2 linked regions of the Syntrophobotulus glycolicus DSM 8271 genome follow. The protein of the gene in region 1 interacts with the protein of each later gene in a pairwise test. Links are inferred from orthologs where the notes say so. Each region holds a gene or a part of one and is shown on either strand. Other genes may lie near its edges.

Region 1 (10,478 bases):
TTTAAAATAGGGAGCAGCAGCCTGACTTTCCCTCAGGGCGGGGTCAATGGCCCTGTAATGGAGAGATTGGCAGGTACGATCGCCGGTCTGGTCAAGGAGGGTTTGGAATGTGTACTGGTGACCTCAGGAGCAGTCGCCGCAGGGCTGGCCAAAATGAATTTGCGGAAAAAACCGAAGGATTTGGCGGGAAAGCAGGCCGCGGCGGCAGTAGGGCAGGGGGTGCTCATAGAAAAATACTCCTGTTTCTTTGAGCAATATGGTTTAACCTGCGCCCAGATCTTACTGTCCAGAATCGACCTGGTAGAATCGGCTCATTATAAGAATGCTAAAAATACCTTAGAAAAACTGCTCAAATACGGGATAGTGCCCATTGTCAATGAGAATGATACGGTTGTGGTTGAAGAGCTGTGCTTTGGGGATAATGACAGGCTCTCGGCAATGGTCGCGGGTCTGATCGATGCCGATTTGCTTATTCTTCTGACCGATGTTGACGGTCTGTATACCGCCAATCCGGTGAAAGATCCCACAGCTGAGCTGATCAAAACCGTAGAAAACATCCCGGAGGTGTTCGATCTTGCGGGAGGCTCGGGTTCGATGGCAGGAACCGGCGGGATGGTCACTAAGCTCAAAGCCGCTGAAATGGCCACTCGTTTTGGCATAGATGTTTTTTTTATGAACACCGCTTACCTGAATGAGGTCAATCAGTTTTTAAACGGGGAATTGCCCAGAGGTACATATTTCCCTCCCTGTGAGCATAAATTTGCCGGTAAAAAACGCTGGATAGCTTACGCCGGTCTCTCCATGGGAACAATCATGATTGATGACGGGGCGCAGGAAGCCCTGCTGCACGGAGGGAAAAGCCTGCTGGCTCCGGGAATAACGAAGATTGACGGTTATTGGGAAAGAAACGATCTGGTCAGGGTATTCAACCTGCGGGAAGAAGAAATCGCCAGAGGCCTCGTTGAGCTGAGCAGTGAAGAAGTCGCCCGGGTAATCGGCCTGCATTCTGATGAAATCGCCAGACTGATTCCGGATACCAAAGGCCGCGAGGTCATCCACAGGGACAAGATGACCGTCTTTGAGGATTGAGATGGGATATTGCGGAGAAACAAGAGCACAGAGGGATGAGAACGGATCAGAGAGGAAAGGGGTATAACCATGACGGACAGGATTGATGAAAGGCTGGTCGCGATCGGAGAAAGAGCGAAAGCGGCAGCCCGGAAGCTGGCATTTGCCGGGACGCAGGCCAAGAATCAGGCTTTATCCGCGATGGCGGAGGCTTTGCTGGCCCATAAGGAGAGAATACTGGAGGCCAATGCTCTCGATATTAAAGCGGCACAGGAAAAAGGGCTGCGCAGCAGTTTGGTTAACCGTTTGCTTTTGACGGAAAAAGCGATTGAGGGAATGAGCAATGCTCTTCAGGAAGTGGTCAATCTTCCTGATCCGGTCGGAGGCGGGGAATTCTGGACCAGGCCCAATGGGCTGCGAATCCAGAAATCAAGAGTGCCTTTAGGGGTGATTGCCATGATTTATGAGGCCCGCCCCAATGTGACGGTCGATGCTGCCGCACTCTGCTTAAAATCGGGGAACGCCTGCATTCTGCGGGGAGGATCGGAAGCGATCCAAAGCAACATCGTTCTGGCCGAAGTGATCAAAGAAGCCGCAGTCAGAGCCGGCATGCCTGAAGGCAGTATTCAGCTGGTCACCTTAACGGACAGAGAATATGTCCTGCAGCTGATGCAAATGAACAAATTTATCGATGTCATTATTCCCCGGGGCGGGGCGGGGTTGATCCAAAGTGTCCTTGAGAACTCCAGAATACCGGTGATCGAAACGGGAACCGGTCTCTGCCATGCTTTTGTTCACCACAAAGCCAATCTGGAGCAGGCGGTGGAAATCGTCTTTAACTCCAAGACCCAGAATCCCGGAGTGTGCAATTCTCTGGAAACCCTTCTTGTTGAGGAAGCGATTGCCGAAGACTTTCTGCCGCTGATCGGTGAGAGATTCCGCCGGTTCGGGGTTGAGATCAGGGGATGCGAAAAAACCACGGGGATATGGAGCGAGGCCGTCAGGGCAAAGCAGGAAGACTGGGGTACGGAATATCTCGATCTGGTGATCAGTGTCAAGGTGGTCAAGGACCTTGATGAAGCATTGGACCATATTTATCAGTACGGAACAAAACATTCGGAAACCATCATCACGGAAGACTATTCGGCGGCCCAAAGGTTCTTGAATGAAATCGATGCGGCGGCGGTGTATGTGAATGCCTCAACCAGATTTACGGACGGGAACCGGTTCGGGTTTGGGGCCGAGATTGGGATCAGCACGCAGAAGCTGCATGCCCGCGGTCCCATGGCGCTTCCGGAGCTGACGACAGTAAAGTATACGATATACGGAAACGGACAGATCGTATAAGTCCTGATCGGATGAAAGCAGAAGGGTTCCGGTTGTATTTTTTATGAGTAAGGTGTTTAAGGTTGATTTTTAATGGAGAAAAATATTGAGGCAGGCCCCTTAAAAAAAGGGGAAAAAAGAATAAAGGTAATGGTTAAAGGGGCAATGTTTCCATTGTTTTTGATTTTCGCGTGGGAAATAGCGGCCCGAAAGGGTTTGGTAGATAATTTTCTGGTCCCGTCTCCTTCAAAAATCTATGTGGCCGGCTGGTTGATGCTTGAAAATGGAACCCTGCTTGAACATCTCATGGCCAGTCTGGGCAGATTGGCTTATGGCTTCTGTCTGGCGGCAGTTCTCGCCGTACCGGCGGGCATTCTGATCGGCAAAACGAAAAGCTTTGCGCAATGGCTTAACCCGACATTGTCATTTCTTCAGCATATTCCTCCAATAGCCTGGATTCCCTTATTTATTCTTTGGCTGGGGATTGAGGAAGCGTCCAAAGTTGCGGTGATTACCTATGCCTCGTTTTTTCCGATTTTTTTGAATACGGTTTATGGGGTAAAAAGTGTTGATCCCAAATTAGTGGAAGTGGGAAGGGCCTTTATGCTTACGCCGGGACAAATGATTAAAAGAGTCTATATCCCTTCGGCAACCATGCCTATTTTTGTGGGCCTGCGTCTGGGCATGAGCAATTGCTGGCGGGCGCTGGTGGGGGCTGAACTGATTGCCGCATCGACAGGGATCGGAGCACTGATCACCCAGGCGCGTCAAAGCTCTCAGCCCGATATGATGTTTGTGGGGATTTTTACCATAGGGATTGCCGGGATAGTAATCGACGGAATCCTGTTAAAAACAGAAGCGGGTTTGATGCCATGGAAAAAAGTTTAGAAAAGATCCCCAATAGCGCTTCTCTCTTGCAAATCAACAATATTCATAAAACCTATGAAAGTAAGCGGGGGAAGGTTGAAGCGCTGAGAGGGATTCGTTTTGAATGCCAAACGAAGGAATTTACCGCGATCATTGGGCAAAGCGGCTGCGGAAAAACCACTTTGCTCAGGATCATAGCCGGACTGGAGCTGCCGACGGCGGGGGAGGTTGAGATCGAAGGCCGAAAAACAAGCGCCCCCGGATTTGACAGGGCTATGGTTTTTCAGGAGCCTAGGCTTTTCCCCTGGCTGACGGTCGAAAAAAATGTTTCTTTCGGTCTGAAGGATCATGCGCACTTGACAGGTGTTTCAGTGGAAAACATTCTGCGAATGGTCGGCCTGGAGCATGTGAAAAAAGCTTACCCGCATGAACTGTCCGGCGGAATGGCCCAAAGAGCGGCCATCGCCCGGGCCCTGGCTTTTCATCCCAAGGTATTGCTGATGGATGAGCCATTTTCAGCGTTGGATGCGCAAACCAGAGCAAAAATGCAGCATGAGCTTTTGGGGATCTGGAAGGAAACAAACAAGACAATCCTCTTTGTGACGCATGATATCGGAGAAGCTTTGCTTTTAAGCCAAAAGGTTCTGGTGATGACTCCCGCGCCGGGTCAGGTAAAGGAAATCATCCCAATCAATCTGCCTTATCCGAGAGATCCGGACAGCGGGGAATTGATCAGGCTGAAAAAATACCTCACTGAGCACATCAGATAAATGCCAGGGAAAGACTGACGATCAGCCAGGAGAGGAGAATTCTCCAAATTAATTTCGATCAGGCCATAAATTTTGCAGGGTATTCGCCAAATGGAGAGAATAACAATGAAAAGAATGATGATTCGCAATAAGATGCTGAATACATCGTTGATATCTGGAGGAGTACTTATGGGTAAATTAAAAAGATTAATGCTTCTTTTGGTCGGGCTGATGCTTTTGGTTTCTCCGGTGGGATGCAGTACAAACCAGGACAAGGCACCGGAAAAGCCGACAGTCGTCAATGTCTCCTACGCGACCAGGCCAATTAACGTTCCTTCGATTGCAGCGCTGGAGAAGAAAACCTTCGAAGAAGAGTTTGCGCAAGAAGGAATAACGATTAAGTGGGTGGAATTGGAGGGTCCGGCAACAACAGAAGCTTTAGCGGCAAAATCAATTGATATTGCCACCTCATTAAACTATGTTACCGGCTTAGTGACCAAATCCAACGGGAATGACATCAAGTTTATTTCCAAGTTTTCCAGCTTCCCCAAGGCAATCGGTTTGGTCGCCGGCACGGAAAGCGGGATCAGCGAGCTTGCGGACCTGAAAGGGAAAAAAATTGCCCTGCAAAAAAATACCATGCTGCATGAAATGTTGTTAAAAGCTTTGGCCAAGGCAAACCTGAAAGCCGAAGATGTGGAGATAGAGAGCCTGGCTTCACCGGAAGCGGCCAATGCGGTCATGCAGAAGCAGGTTGATGCGGCCATTATTCCTGATCCCCTATTGACAAGTGCCCTTGCTTCAAAGAAGGTTACCCTGATTACAACCGCTGAAGGACTGATCCCCGGGGAAACCTTTATTGCGGCCAGAACGGAGTTTGTCCAGAAATACCCTGAAGTAGTCAAAAAATTCCTGGAGCTGCATCAGCAAACGCTGACCTGGGTTTCAGCAAACCAGGAAGAAGCATTGAACCTGGCAGCAAAATTCAATAAATTGGACATTAAAATCGTTCAGGCTTTGTACCCAAAATATGATTTTGGGATCAAAATGGATGAATCGACGATCACCAATTTGAAACAATCGGCTGAGCTGCTTAAACAAAACCAAATGATCAAAGATGAAGTCGATACCACAGCTTTGGTGAATAATCTGGTTGATTCGCGTTATTTGCCCCAATAAGCTGATCGCCCTTTCGTGGCTCTGTTCTTGTATTCTTTAACAGGTCCCTGTATTGTTGAAGCCTTCTGCTTGATGTCACATTGCGGCAGAAGGCTTTTGATTTTCAAAGTGAAGCCGGAAAAAAAGATTATTTGTATTTTGGTGTTGACAGTATCTGTGCTCAATGATAATATAATAAAGCGCCTCAGGCCAGGGAGCCGAAAAAGCGGCGAAAGCAAGAGAACGCAAGGTCATTGAAAACTGAACAGCAAGGAAAAAGACAAACAAGAACTCGTCAAAAAAAGAGAAACAAAAGCTAAGCGAAAAAGTAGAGCGAATTGGATTCTCATAAAAAGAAGAGAACACAGGGAGCAATCCGGTGTTTAAATAGGAACGCAAGTTCCGATTTTTATGGAGAGTTTGATCCTGGCTCAGGACGAACGCTGGCGGCGTGCCTAACACATGCAAGTCGAACGGAGAATATTGAGGAAGCTTGCGAATTGATATTCTTAGTGGCGAACGGGTGAGTAACGCGTGGGTAACCTGTCCTCATGACCGGAATAACAGTTGGAAACGACTGCTAATGCCGGATAAGCTTTTGGTAAGGCATCTTACCGGAAGGAAAGCTGGCCTCTGAATATGCTAGTGCAAGAGGGTGGACCCGCGTCTGATTAGCTGGTTGGTAGAGTAAAAGCCTACCAAGGCGACGATCAGTAGCCGGCCTGAGAGGGTAAACGGCCACACTGGGACTGAGACACGGCCCAGACTCCTACGGGAGGCAGCAGTGGGGAATCTTCCGCAATGGACGAAAGTCTGACGGAGCAACGCCGCGTGTATGAAGAAGGCTTTCGGGTTGTAAAGTACTGTTGTCAGGGACGAACCGTATATGTGTAAATAATGCATATACCTGACGGTACCTGACGAGGAAGCCCCGGCTAACTACGTGCCAGCAGCCGCGGTAATACGTAGGGGGCGAGCGTTGTCCGGAATTATTGGGCGTAAAGGGCGCGTAGGCGGCTGTATAAGTCTGATGTGAAAGTGCGGAGCTTAACTCCGTAAAGCATTGGAAACTGTACGGCTTGAGGACAGGAGAGGAAAGTGGAATTCCACGTGTAGCGGTGAAATGCGTAGATATGTGGAGGAACACCAGTGGCGAAGGCGACTTTCTGGACTGTAACTGACGCTGAGGCGCGAAAGCGTGGGGAGCGAACAGGATTAGATACCCTGGTAGTCCACGCCGTAAACGATGAGTGCTAGGTGTAGAGGGTATCGACCCCTTCTGTGCCGCAGTTAACACAATAAGCACTCCGCCTGGGGAGTACGGCCGCAAGGTTGAAACTCAAAGGAATTGACGGGGGCCCGCACAAGCGGTGGAGCATGTGGTTTAATTCGACGCAACGCGAAGAACCTTACCAAGGCTTGACATCTACAGAATCCCGAAGAGATTCGGGAGTGCCTTTCGGGGAACTGTAAGACAGGTGGTGCATGGTTGTCGTCAGCTCGTGTCGTGAGATGTTGGGTTAAGTCCCGCAACGAGCGCAACCCCTATATTTAGTTACTAACAGGTAAAGCTGAGGACTCTAGATAGACTGCCGGTGACAAACCGGAGGAAGGTGGGGATGACGTCAAATCATCATGCCCCTTATGTCTTGGGCTACACACGTGCTACAATGGGCGGTACAGACGGAAGCGAAGCCGAGAGGTGGAGCAAATCCGAGAAAGCCGTTCGTAGTTCGGATTGATCTCTGCAACTCGAGATCATGAAGTCGGAATCGCTAGTAATCGCAGGTCAGCACACTGCGGTGAATACGTTCCCGGGCCTTGTACACACCGCCCGTCACACCACGAAAGTTTGCAACACCCGAAGCCGGTGAGGTAACCTAAGGGAGCCAGCCGTCGAAGGTGGGGCAGATGATTGGGGTGAAGTCGTAACAAGGTAGCCGTATCGGAAGGTGCGGCTGGATCACCTCCTTTCTAGGGAGAACCGGACTTTAAGTAGTCCACTTCCAGGTCGGTGCATAGGGGATGGGTGTAAGAGCCTTAACCCTAGAGCAAGACGAGTTTAAGTTTGTCCATTCCGCTGTTTAGTTTTGAGTGACCGTAAAAAAATGGGCTTGTAGCTCAGCTGGTTAGAGCGCACGCCTGATAAGCGTGAGGTCGGTGGTTCGAGTCCACCCAGGCCCACCATTTATCAACAAAGACGTGGGGGTATAGCTCAGCTGGGAGAGCACCTGCCTTGCAAGCAGGGGGTCAGCGGTTCGATCCCGCTTACCTCCACCAAAACAATAAACGGTCAATCAAAAAGGAAGTTAAATGCTAACGTCATCCATGACGCATTTAACCAGACACATCCATGTGTCTAGAGTTCTTTTAGGTCGTTCCCGGACATCCGTGTCCTACACGACACAAAGGGCATCCAGTTCTTTGAAAACTGCACAGAGAAAAAAGCGTAGGAAGAAGAATCTAACTGACTAATCCGTAAAAAGATTAGGAATAGGTCAAGATAGAAAGGGCATACGGTGGATGCCTAGGCGCTAAGAGTCGAAGAAGGGCGCGGTCAGCAGCGAAATGCCACGGAGAGCCGTAAGCAGGCGACGACCCGTGGGTACCCGAATGGGGCAACCCAACCGGAGTCATATCCGGTTATCACATAATGAATCCATAGTTATGTGAAGACAAGCCGGGGAACTGAAACATCTAAGTACCCGGAGGAAAAGAAAGAAAAATCGATTCCCTGAGTAGCGGCGAGCGAAAGGGGAAGAGCCCAAACCAGACTCTTCGGAGTGTGGGGTTGTAGGACTGCCAATAAAGAAGATAAACTTAGGCGAAGCGAACTGGAAAGTTCGGGCAAAGAAGGTAAAACCCCTGTAGGCGAAAAGTTTAGAATCGGAGGCAGGATCCTGAGTACCGCGGGGCACGAGGAATCCCGTGGGAAGCAGGGGGGACCACCCCCCAAGGCTAAATACTCCTTAGCGACCGATAGCGAACAAGTACCGTGAGGGAAAGGTGAAAAGCACCCCGGGAGGGGAGTGAAATAGAACCTGAAACCGTATGCTTACAAGCAGTCAAAGCACAAGCAATTGTGTGATGGCGTGCCTTTTGTAGAATGAACCGGCGAGTTGTGATATGCAGCGAGGTTAAGTATTAAAGATATGGAGCCGAAGCGAAAGCGAGTCTGAATAGGGCGTCGAGTTGCATGTTGCAGACCCGAAACCGTGTGATCTACCCATGGCCAGAGTGAAGGTGGGGTAAAACCCACTGGAGGCTCGAACCCACTGTCGTTGAAAAGGCAGGGGATGAGTTGTGGGTAGGGGTGAAATGCCAATCGAACACGGAAATAGCTGGTACTCCTCGAAATAGCTTTAGGGCTAGCCTCAATGAATGGTATCTGGGGGTAGAGCACTGAATAGGCTAGGGGCCTTATCGGTTACCGAACCTTATCAAACTGCGAATACCAGATATAAGAAATTGGGAGTCAGACTGTGGGGGCTAAGCTTCATAGTCAAAAGGGAAACAGCCCAGACCGACGGCTAAGGTCCCTAAGAGACGCTAAGTGGGAAAGGATGTGGAACCGCCCGGACAACCAGGATGTTGGCTCAGAAGCAGCCACCATTTAAAGAGTGCGTAATAGCTCACTGGTCGAGTGGTTCTGCGCCGAAAATGTAACGGGGCTCAAGCGTCACACCGAAGCCACGGCAAGGGATCGATTCATTAAGACTTCAGAAGAGAGAACGACATTAGAAATTTTGCCACAGAATAGAGAAAGAATAAGACAGAAGCAAAATTTCCAAATGGACTCAGGGAAAAAGCAAAGAGAGCTGAGGGTTTAATGAATCGATTCCTTGGGTAGAGGAGCATTGTCACAGCGTAGAAGTTGAACTGTAAAGTTTGGTGGAGCAGTGACAAGAGAGAATGCCGGTATGAGTATGCGAAAAGGAAGGTGAGAATCCTTCCCGCCGAAAATCCAAGGTTTCCTGGGGAAGGCTCGTCCGCCCAGGGTAAGTCGGGACCTAAGCTGAGGCCGAAAGGCGTAGGTGATGGACAATTGGTTGAAATTCCAATACCACCTTTGATTGTTTGAGCGATGGGGTGACACAGGAGGACAAAGCGAGCGTGTGACTGGTAGAGCACGTCCAAGCTGCAAGAGGGTGCTGCAGGCAAATCCGCAGTGCGAAACCTTGAGCAGTGATGGGGAGCGAAAAAAAGTAGCGAAGCGCAGAGTTCAAACTGTCAAGAAAAGCCTCTAGTGAGAGAGAAGGTGCCCGTACCGTAAACCGACACAGGTAGATGAGGAGAGAATCCTAAGGCGCGCGAGATAACCCTTGTTAAGGAACTCGGCAAAATGACCCCGTAACTTTGGGAGAAGGGGTGCTCTAGAAATAGAGCCGCAGAGAATCAGTCCAGGCGACTGTTTAACAAAAACACAGGTCCCTGCAAATCCGTAAGGAGAAGTATAGGGGCTGACGCCTGCCCGGTGCTGGAAGGTTAAGAGGAGATGTTAGCCGTAAGGCGAAGCATTGAATTGAAGCCCCAGTAAACGGCGGCCGTAACTATAACGGTCCTAAGGTAGCGAAATTCCTTGTCGGGTAAGTTCCGACCCGCACGAAAGGCGTAACGATCTGGACACTGTCTCAACAAGGGACTCGGCGAAATTGTAATACCCGTGAAGATGCGGGTTACCTGCGACAGGACAGAAAGACCCCATGGAGCTTTACTGTAGCTTGACATTGGATTTTGGTATAAAATGTACAGGATAGGTGGGAGGCAGAGAGCCGAGTACGCCAGTATTCGGGGAGCCGCCGGTGGGATACCACTCTTTTTGTACTGAAATTCTAACAAGTGTCCCTAAGCGGGACATTGGACATTGTCAGGCGGGCGGTTTGACTGGGGCGGTCGCCTCCTAAAGAGTAACGGAGGCGCCCAAAGGTTCCCTCAGCGCGGGTGGAAATCGCGCGAAGAGTGTAAAGGCAAAAGGGAGCTTAACAGAGAGACAAACAAGTCGAGCTGGTACGAAAGTAGGGCTTAGTGATCCGGTGGTACCGAGTGGAAGGGCCATCGCTCAACGGATAAAAGCTACCCTGGGGATAACAGGCTTATCTCCCCCAAGAGTTCACATCGACGGGGAGGTTTGGCACCTCGATGTCGGCTCATCACATCCTGGGGCTGTAGTAGGTCCCAAGGGTTGGGCTGTTCGCCCATTAAAGTGGTACGTGAGCTGGGTTCAGAACGTCGTGAGACAGTTCGGTCCCTATCCGTCGCAGGCGCAGGAAATTTGAGAGGATCTGTCCCTAGTACGAGAGGACCGGGATG
Region 2 (10,507 bases), 1.7 Mb from region 1 along the record:
GCAAAGTAAGCGGCCGCTGACTTTGGCAAGGTGGGGAGGGAAGGGTCCAGAAAGATAACAGGGTCGCCGTTCTCAGCGGCCGGAACACTGCCGGCCAAAGCATCGGCAAAGTCATACCCTGTAGCCAGATATACAGTTGAAGGATGGGGAGCAAAGCTTTCTGCCAGGATAATATTCGTATCAAAACGGGACTGGCCGGTTAGTCGCTTGACTGCGGCATGGGGCAATAGAATACTGATTTCTGCTTGCACATGGTCTGAGATTGCCCCTGACCCACCGGTCAGATAGACTTGGGACGGAGTCCTTTCCAGTAAAAAGTTTTTTATTTCCCGGGGAAGCGCATCGTGGGCAGATAACAGGATCGGCCAGCCCTTATTGGCGGCGAAACTGGAAACGCTTAAGGCATCGGGGTACTGCTCTCCTGAGGAGATGACGACTGTGGAATCAATTCCGCCGTTCAGTAGACCGGCGATCTGATAAGATGTGTCGTATCTGTCTGCACCGGCAATTCTCACAATATCTTTAAATCCCAGGTCATGGAGTTTACTCTCAAAATCTATGCCGATGACGGCAGTCCCCCCGACGAGATAAACAGTCCCGCTTGAATCAAGATGTTCGATGACATAATTGAAGGCATCTGTTGAGCGGTCAACAGAAGAGTCCACTAATAAAATAGGAGCACCTTTCTCATGGGCCAGGACACTGGCAGACAAAGCATCCGGAAAATCCTTCCCCGTTGCAAGAATGACATGATCAACCTTTCCGTTGTTATAATACCCGGAAATGATTTTGGCTGTTTCATATCTTGTCTCTCCGGAGAACCTGTCTATCTTTATATTCGGGGGTAAGACAGTGGTTGTACCGGTGTTGTCGGCTCCTGAGAAGGCCGGTGTTTCTAAAAAAAAGCAGGCGCAGACGATCACAATCGTTAATGCAAGGATCTTTTTGCCCATACCGCACTCCTTCAATGGGATTCAGGTTAATTCAAATTATCTCATATCAGGAAAGTGAAGGATGTCGGAATAGTAATGGATCAACTTGCTTATTAATAACGAATATGCCTTATTCAGCCGAATTTCGCCAAGATGATCTCTGAAGCAAAGAGGATGGCTGAATATCGGCAAATGATTTTTTATCGTGTTATAATAATGTATCAATCTGTGGTAAAAGGAAAATTTTTTTGATGAATAAAAATGAACTGATCAAAAGATTTGTCCAGAATCAGGAAGAGAAGAATATGCTGGCCAGAGTCCTGGATAAGCTGGAAGCGGCTGAAAGCAAAAATATCTTAGAAAATACCAAGTTTTTAAATGAGCGCGAGCAGGACCTTGCAGAGAGAATGCTCCCTGAATGTGCGCAATTCAGATATTTGTTCCATGGCGGCTATGAAAGTGCCTCGCGAAAGGTTCTGGTTTTCTTCCCCGATTACATGAATCCGGAACAGGCCTTTCAGGGAGAAGAAAACTGTCTGGCCTGTATCCGGGCAGAATATCCGGCGGACAACGAACTTTCTCACCGGGACTTTCTGGGAAGCCTGCTGGGCTGCGGAATCAAAAGAGAAGCAATCGGCGATATTTTAGTAGGAGAAGGGAGCGCGGATATCGTCGTCCTCAAGGAGATCCTGCCTTATTTACTGGTGAATTTTGAAATGGTCGCCAGAGTAAAAGTTCATGTGGGAGAGATTACGGCGGCAGAGCTTCAAGTCCCCGAAGCAAAGTTCAGGTTGATCAAGGATACGGTCGCTTCCCTGCGCTTGGACAATATCGCGTCGGCAGGCTTTGCGGTCAGCCGGGAAAAGGCAAGTGCAGGCATTAAAGGGGGTAAGGTAGCATTGAACTCTTTGGAATGCACAAAGGCCGATAAGCTCGTTTCGGAAGGAGAGGTCATTTCCTGGCGGGGGATGGGGAAAATAAAGCTCCAACAAATCGGAAACCAGACAAAAAAAGGACGAACAGCAATTGTCGTCCTCAGATATCTTTAATATTTGGGAAATGAAACTGATCCTCAACAGGTAACCGGAATCCTCAGAAACATCCTAAACAACCCTTTTTGCTCCAAGATATACAGATTTCCAGTAGGTCCCGAACGTATAAGCCGTTACTCCCTTCGAGCTGGAGGCGTTAATGAACTGGTTATTGCCGATATAGATTCCGACATGGTCAACAATGCCGCTTTTGCTGCAAGAAAAGAAGACCAGGTCGCCCGGAAGCAGGTTAGAAAAGCTGACAGAAGTCCCAACCGTATACTGATCACGGGAAATTCGCGGTAAGGTAATGCCGTTTTGGGCAAAAACATACTTTGTAAAACCTGAACAGTCAAATCCGGTCGTCGGGGAAGTACCTCCCCATTGATAAGGATAGCCATAATACTTTTGGGCAGTGGATACAATGTCATTAGCTTCGGTCGTGCGGACTTTTGCATAGGCGCTATTCAGGGCATTTTGGGTGAGCGGGCCGACAATACCGTCCGGAGTCAGGGACGTTGATGACTGAAAGGTTTTCACAGCGGCCTGAGTTTTGGGGCCAAAGATGCCATCCGCAGTCCCGGCGGAATAGCCCAGAGAACTTAGTTTGATTTGTAATTCGACGACACTCGAACCGGTAGAACCCATCTTAAGCATATTGTCTGATGCTTGGGCAATCGGGGTCAGGCAAAGAATCAAGAAAGCAAAGGCAACAAAGAATAAAGTGAAACGTCTCTTCATCAAACTCCTCCTAAACGTTTTTGTAAGTCTATTATAGGAAAAACCACAACAGCAAGTCCATGCATAAATAATTCCAATTGGCTTCCAGCAATGAAGTGAAAACATCAGAGAAAACGGAAAAATTGAAAACTGTTTTGGTATCTGAGAGGGAAATGAGAAGCCTTTCAGCATAGCTCGAGCTATTAATTTTTTTCCTTTAAAAGGAGAACACATGTCTAATCATCAAACGAAAATTTTGGTTGCCGATGATGAGCCGAAGATGAGAGAATTGATCGCCTTGTACTTAAAAAGAGAAAACTTCGAAGTCACGGCTGTGGAAGACGGAATGAAGGCTCTTGCTGAGCTGGAAGAAAAAGGGGATGTATTCAGCCTCTTTATGATTGATGTGATGATGCCGAATATGGACGGATTCGCGCTTTGCCGGGAAATACGGAGCTTTTCAGATAAGCCTGTGATCTTCATTACGGCAAAGGGTGAGGAGTATGAACGCTTGATGGGTTTTGAACTCGGTGCGGATGATTATATTGTTAAACCCTTTAGTCCCCGGGAAATGACGGCCCGGGTCAAAGCCGTCTTGAAAAGAGCAAATCCGGTCCAGGGAGAAGAACTGATCCATACCGGCCAAATAAAAATCAATGTTGAGGGGAGAGAAGTTTCGGTCGGAGGAGAACAAATCAACCTGACCCCGAAAGAATTCGATCTTTTGGTTTTTTTAATCAACAACAAGGGCAAGGTATTATCGCGTGAGCATATCACCAGGAAAGTCTGGGATTATGATTACTTTGGGGATCAGAGAACAGTGGATACCCATATTAAAAAGCTCCGGGAAAAGCTTGGAGAAAAAGCGGGAAATGAGATCAAAACAATTTGGGGTGTCGGATACAAATTTGAGGTGAATTAATTGTTCATGAAAAGTATTGTGGCTAAATTATGGTTGACCATCATTGTCCTCATGATCGTTGTTTTGAGTTTATTAGGGTTTGGTTTGTTTGAATTGGGAAAAAACTTTTATTACGCCCAAGTCACGGACAACCTGAACGATCAGGGAAGACAAATCGCCGGTTTATACGCCGAAAACCCGGAAATCTTTATGAACAACGATGAAATAAACCGGTTTTCCCAGATTTTGAATGCGCATACCATAATCCTGAATGAAAAGGGCATAATCCAGTATTGCAATGCGGAGACTCATCTGTTTCCCGGGACAGTCTTTCAGGAATCAGAACTATCCCGTATTTTTCAAGGAGAGGAAATATCCAAGATCGGTTATTATGAGCATTTTGACACTCAGATGCTGGCAATAGGCCTCCCTGTAATCAGAGAGAAGCAAGTGGTCGAAGCAATGTTTATTTACACTCCTGTAGCCCCGATATCCGCGACCCTTGATTCATTCAGGAATTTGATCGCAGGGGCTTTGCTGGCATCAATTCTGATCGCCTCTGTACTGGCCCTGTTTCTTTCCAGATCACTCCCTAAACCCTTGTTAAGAATGAATGAGGTCGCTCTGAGCCTGGCCAAAGGAGACTACGATCAGCGGGTAACGGTCCAAAGCAGGGATGAGATGGGAGTTTTGGGCACTTCCCTGAACTACTTATCAGAGCAGCTCAAAAAGAATATGACAGAGCTTTCTTATGAAAAAGAGAAAATTGAAAATATCCTCATTGGCATGTCGGACGGTGTGATCACTGTTGATATTGAGGGCAGAGTAGTCTTAATCAACCCGCAGGCTAAACATTTGTTGAATATGAGCAATCTGGAAAAAAACAGCAGGATCGACAAAGATGAAAATTTAGCCCGGTTGAGTTCCCTGTTCTCCGGTGTACTTGCGCAAAAAGAGCAGGCCAAGGAAGAGATTATGATTAATGAAAAAAACCTGACAGTCAGACTTTCTCCCTTGTTTGATCCAAGTCAGCTTATTTTGACCGGAGTCATTGCCGTTTTGCAGGATACTACAAGAGAGTACAAGCTCGAGCAAATGCGCAGGGACTTTGTGGCCAATGTTTCCCATGAATTAAGGACCCCGATCAGTCTTATTCAGGGATATGCGGAAGCTCTGGCAGATCATGTTGAGGATTCGCCGGTCCAGCAGGACCAATTTATGAAAATCATTATTGAGGAATCCAACCGCTTAAAAAGACTGGTTGAGGACCTGTTGGAACTGTCAAGACTGCAATCGGGAAAAGCTGATTTGGAAAAAGAAGAAATCAATCTTTTCCAAGTGAGCGAGCAGGTGAAAGAAAAGTACGATCAGCTGTTTATTCAAAGGAACATCAAGTTCAAGGCTGAGATCAATCAAGACGCGGGAACGGTCTGGGCCGATAAATTCATGTTTGAACAGATTGTCTTAAACCTGATCGATAATGCGATTTGCTATGCGCCGGGAGGAACAATAACCTTGACAAGCGCCAGAACGCAAAAAGGAATTGAACTTTGCCTCTCTGATACGGGGAAGGGGATTTCTGAGGAAGATTTGCCTTATCTGTTTGAACGATTCTACCGCGCCGATAAATCAAGAAACAGGGAAAGCGGTGGAACGGGATTAGGTTTGTCTATCGTAAAAAATTTGGTTCAGGCCCATGGCGGCATAATTTCTGTGGAAAGTGAAGCAGGTAAAGGAACAAAATTCAGTTTAAAGTTCCCTTTTCAAGACAAATAAAACATTTCGGTCTCAAAAATCCGACCTCAAAATGGACGAGGCCTATTTTTTTATTGTCAAACCCTACTATAATCATAGAAATTATAATTTTTTTCCCAAAAGCTATTGACTTGGAAAAAAGTCGACGCTAGAATGAAACGAAACCTATAGGGATACTGTAGTATAAACAATTTAGGGGGAAAAGTGAAATGAAAGTACGAGAAAAACGAAAACAAAAGACTGTACTTGGAAAAGGAATCGTCGCCGTTCTGATTATGGCCTTACTGGCTTCCTTAGCCGGCTGCGGCAAGACGGAGCAGGCCGAACAATCCAAAGATACAAAACCTGTATCCTTACTCAATGTTTCTTATGATCCCACCCGTGAACTTTATCAGGAATACAACACAGCCTTCTCTAAATACTGGAAGGATAAAACCGGTCAGGACGTGACAATCGAACAGTCTCACGGCGGATCCGGCAGTCAGGCCAGAACCGTTATTGACGGAAACGAGGCCGATGTTGTGACTTTAGCTTTAGCTTATGATATCGACTCAATCAACAGTAAGGCGCCTTTAATTAATAGCAATTGGCAGCAGCGTTTACCGAATAACTCAACACCTTACACGTCAACAATTGTTTTTCTTGTGCGCAAGGGAAATCCCAAAAACATTAAGGATTGGAACGATCTCGCAAAACCCGGAATATCGGTAATTACGCCCAATCCGAAGACCTCCGGCGGCGCCCGTTGGAATTATCTTGCCGCTTGGGGCTATGTTCTGAAAAACAATGGCGACGATGCCAAAGCAAAGGATTTTGTGAAATCTATTTTTGAAAATGTACCGGTTCTGGATTCAGGGGCACGCGGTTCCACCACAACCTTTGTTGAACGCGGAATAGGAGATGTCCTCCTGGCTTGGGAAAACGAAGCGCACTTATCGATTAAAGAATTCGGCAATGATAAGTTTGAAATTGTTTATCCCTCAATCAGCATTTTAGCCGAACCACCGGTCTCAGTCGTAGATTCCGTCGTTGATAAAAAAGGCACACGAGAAGTGGCCGAGGCGTATTTAAATTATCTCTATAGCGATGAAGGCCAGGAAATTGCCGCGAAAAATTTCTATAGACCCAGAAGCGAAGCGATAGGCCAAAAATATGCTTCTCACTTCCCGAAAATCAATCTCTTTACCATTGACGATCTTTTTGGCGGCTGGCAGAAAGCTCAAAAGGAACACTTTGCCGACGGCGGGGTATTCGATCAGATTTATACAAAAAAATAGTCCTTGAATTTAAAGATGAGTACGTTAAAGATAGAACGGTTCTTGACCCAAGAATCAAGAACCGTTTTTCTTTAAACTGAAGTGGGAAAAGAAAGTTCTTTTTTCTGAGCGTTCAATAAAGAGGTGCATCATGAGGAAAACAGGCAAAAAATTTAGTTTGATTGAACACAGCGTAATACCGGGATTTGGAATAACGATGGGTTTTTCCCTGCTTTATCTCAGCTTGCTGGTTCTGATTCCAGTTTCCATGGTTTTTTTGAACAGCGCCAATATGGGATGGCAAAAATTTTGGGAGGTCGCCTTATCGGAAAGGGTCGTAGCTTCTTTAAAGGTATCGTTCAGTACTTCATTTTTAGCAGCTTTGGTCAATGCCATATTCGGGCTGCTCCTTGCCTGGGTCTTGGAACGATATACCTTTCCGGGCAAGAAAATAATAGACGGCTTGATCGATTTGCCTTTTGCCTTGCCCACCGCGGTCGCCGGAATAGCCCTAACCACCCTTTATTCCCCAAACGGCTGGATAGGCAAATTATTTGCACCGTTAGGAATGAAAATAGCCTATACTCCCCTGGGCATTACCATAGCTTTGATTTTTATCAGTCTGCCTTTTGTCGTAAGGACCGTGCAGCCTGTCTTGCAAAGCATTGACCCGGAAGTTGAGGAGGCGGCGGCTTGCTTAGGCGCGACAAGGTTTCAAACCTTCTATAAAGTGATCTTGCCGGCGCTGCTCCCGGCGGTGATTACAGGGTTTGCCCTGGCCTTCGCGCGGGCTTTGGGGGAATACGGTTCGGTTGTCTTTATTTCCGGGAATATGCCGATGTATACGGAAATTACCCCCCTCTTAATCCGGACAAAGCTTGAACAATATGACTATGCCGGAGGTACGGCTATTGCCGCCGTGATGCTGGTCATATCCTTCATCATGCTGCTGGTGATTAATCTCATTCAGTGGTGGACAAATCACCGGGATAAAGCCAATTAGGAGTGAGAAAAATGAAGAAGAAAAATGGAAACGAATCGAAAGTTGTCAAGACACTCCTAATCACAATTGCGTTACTCTTTTTTGTGTGCATGCTTTTGTTTCCTTTGTTTTTAGTTTTCGCCAAGGCTTTCGAAAAAGGGGCCGCCTTATATTTGGCCTCCATCACAGATCCGATGGCCGGGAAAGCGATTAAGCTTACCCTTTTGACGATTGCAATTGTGGTTCCCATTAACACGGTATTCGGTCTGGCTGCGGCCTGGGCCATTGCTAAATTCAAATTCAAGGGAAAAAATCTTTTGCTGACCTTGATTGATTTGCCGTTTGCGATTTCCCCCGTGGTTGCCGGACTGATCTTTGTTTTGCTTTTCAGCACAACCCACGGTTTATTTGCTTCAGTATTAAGTGAGTGGGGATTAAAGATTATTTTTGCTCCTCCCGGAATTGTCCTGGCGACTTTATTCGTCACTTTACCTTTTGTAGCCCGGGAACTGATCCCTTTAATGGAAGTTCAGGGAACTGCGGAAGAGGAAGCGGCGCTGACGTTAGGGGCCAGCGGATTTAAAACCTTTTTGCGTATTACTTTGCCGAATATCAAATGGGCGCTTCTCTATGGTGTCATGCTTACAGCGGCCCGGGCGGCAGGGGAGTTCGGCGCGGTTTCTGTAGTATCCGGGCATATTCGCGGCTTGACAAACACCATGTCTCTTTATGTCGAAATCTTATATAACGAGTACAAATTTTCTGCGGCTTTTGCTGTAGCATCCTTATTGACGCTTATCGCAATCATTAATCTTGTCATCAAAAATATTGCCGATTGGAAGAACAAGAAAATCGAGGAGGAGCTATGAGTATAGAAATATTGAACATTACGAAATCGTTTGATTCCTTTAAAGCTCTAAGTCATATTGATCTGAATATCAAGACAGGGGAACTGGTTGCTTTGCTGGGGCCATCCGGTTCCGGGAAAACCACCCTGCTGAGAATTATTGCCGGTCTGGAGAACCCTGATTCCGGAAGCATTATTTTTGATGGACAGGACAACACCGAAAAGAGCACTCAGGATCGCAAAGTAGGATTTGTTTTTCAACATTATGCTCTGTTCAAGCATATGACCGTGTTTGAGAATATTGCTTTTGGTCTGAAGGTCAGACCCTATAAGCTGAGACCCGGCAAAGAAGCGATCAACGAAAAAGTGAACGAGCTGTTGTCTCTGGTTAAGATGGAAGAACTGGCCAAAAGATACCCTTCTCAGCTTTCGGGCGGCCAACGGCAGAGAATTGCCCTGGCCCGGGCCTTGGCTGTCGAGCCCAAAGTCCTGCTCTTAGATGAACCCTTCGGTGCTCTGGATGCCAAGGTCCGGAAGGATCTCCGCCGGTGGCTGCGCAAGCTGCATGATGAATATCCGATCACCAGTGTTTTTGTAACGCATGATCAGGAAGAGGCTCTGGATGTAGCGGATAGAGTGGTTATCCTCAATCAGGGAAAAATAGAACAGATCGGCACACCGGAAGAAGTCTATGATAATCCGGTCAATCCCTTTGTTTATCATTTTTTGGGCAATGTCAATTTGTTTCACGGCAGAGTGCATGAAGGAAAGGTTGAGCTTGGTTCTTTAAAACTGGATGTACCCGAAAACATCGGAATAAAGAATAAGGAAATTGTCAGCTATATCCGGCCGCACGATATTGAAATCAGAGTTAAGGATGAAGGAGAAGGCTTTATTGCGGCGGAGATTGTTTTCATCCGCGCCGTCGGTCCGATTGTCAATCTTGAACTGAAAAGACTGGATAGTGGAGATTATCTTGAAGCGGAGATCAGCAAAGAAGCTTTTAAAAGCTTGGAATTGCGGGAAAAACAAAAAGTTTTTCTCCGGCCTAAAGATTTCAGGGTTTTTACCCCGGAAGATTACGTGATTTAAGAAAAGTATTTTTTTTCTTTACTTGTAACTAAATTGGTTAAAAGTTTGAGGGGAGAAGGGAAGGGGGTGAATGAACAGCAGTAATGAAAAATAAAAATTTGCTTCATGGTCTGAGTGACGAATCCAAGAGAATATTAAAATTGTTCCTGCATAAAGGGGCGATGACGAAAAAACAGCTTTCCAAACTTTCCGGTTTAAAGCTTACGACGTTAAATCGAATGATGCTCCCGCTGGAGGATTTAAACTTAATCGTCAAATCGGATATTGAAAAGTCTTCAGGAGGCCGCAAGCCGGCTCTCTATGATGTCAATGTCAAAGATTATTATTTATTGGGGGTTGATATCTCCAGGCTCTATACCCAGATTGTTCTGACCAACCTTAAGATGAAGCCCTTGGAAAAGTACCGGTTTGATATGAATCAGGAATTAACTCCTGAGGCGACGCTGAAACGGATTTTAGAATGGATCCAGAATGTCCTGGCCAAGATCAAGGACGAATCCGTACTTGGTATAGGGATTGGAACGGTGGGCCCTTTAGACAGAGAGAACGGTGTGATTATTAATCCTGAAAATTTCGAAGCTCAAGGCTGGAAAAACATTGCCGTAAAATCCATATTCGAAGAAAAATTAGGCCTGCCTGTCCTGATCGATAACGGGGCCAATGCGGCAGTGCTGGCAGAAGCCAATTACGGGATAGGCAAAGGGATTAAAAATATTATGTACCTGAATTGCGGGGTCGGGATCAGAACCGGATTTATTTCTTCGGGGATATTTGTGAGGACGGTCAACGATTCGGAGGATACCTTCGCCCATACTGTGATCGATGTGAAGGGAAAGGAATGCCGGTGCGGCAATCATGGCTGCATTGAAAAGTATTCCTCCATTCACGCTATTTTGGAAGAGTTTGCGGACAGAGTCCAAAAAGGCGGTGTGACCAGAGTCAGCAAGCCTGCCCGCCAAATTTCCTATCTTGATATTTGCCGGGCAGCCGA

The links.
Region 2: the proteins of SGLY_RS10705 (region 1) and SGLY_RS02615 interact in binary tests that used the Escherichia coli proteins (3 or more experiments, as listed by UniProt). The link is inferred for Syntrophobotulus glycolicus DSM 8271 from one-to-one orthologs.

Annotation. Positions count from the first base shown.
Region 1 is NC_015172.1:2,161,477-2,171,954, reverse strand. What follows is about bases 329-3,286. They hold SGLY_RS10705 (glutamate-5-semialdehyde dehydrogenase), read left to right. Parts: upstream 329-1,158; coding sequence 1,159-2,415; downstream 2,416-3,286. Other genes in these bases: SGLY_RS10695 (ABC transporter ATP-binding protein), read left to right, coding at 3,267-3,286; SGLY_RS10700 (ABC transporter permease), read left to right, coding at 2,488-3,282; proB (glutamate 5-kinase), read left to right, coding at 329-1,089. Also shown: more of proB, read left to right, coding at 1-328; more of SGLY_RS10695, read left to right, coding at 3,287-4,031; SGLY_RS10690 (ABC transporter substrate-binding protein), read left to right, coding at 4,200-5,189. UniProt on the Escherichia coli protein: Catalyzes the NADPH-dependent reduction of L-glutamate 5-phosphate into L-glutamate 5-semialdehyde and phosphate. The product spontaneously undergoes cyclization to form 1-pyrroline-5-carboxylate.
Region 2 is NC_015172.1:498,565-509,071, forward strand. Bases 7,493-10,479 are described here. They hold SGLY_RS02615 (sulfate/molybdate ABC transporter ATP-binding protein), read left to right. Parts: upstream 7,493-8,442; coding sequence 8,443-9,516; downstream 9,517-10,479. Other genes in these bases: cysT (sulfate ABC transporter permease subunit CysT), read left to right, coding at 7,493-7,598; cysW (sulfate ABC transporter permease subunit CysW), read left to right, coding at 7,610-8,446; SGLY_RS02620 (ROK family protein), read left to right, coding at 9,600-10,479. Outside these bases: SGLY_RS02575 (VanW domain-containing protein), read right to left, coding at 1-953; SGLY_RS02580 (YlmH family RNA-binding protein), read left to right, coding at 1,184-1,981; SGLY_RS02585 (C40 family peptidase), read right to left, coding at 2,036-2,704; SGLY_RS02590 (response regulator transcription factor), read left to right, coding at 2,916-3,605; SGLY_RS02595 (ATP-binding protein), read left to right, coding at 3,612-5,360; SGLY_RS02600 (sulfate ABC transporter substrate-binding protein), read left to right, coding at 5,549-6,616; more of cysT, read left to right, coding at 6,747-7,492; more of SGLY_RS02620, read left to right, coding at 10,480-10,507. UniProt on the Escherichia coli protein: Part of the ABC transporter complex CysAWTP involved in sulfate/thiosulfate import. Responsible for energy coupling to the transport system.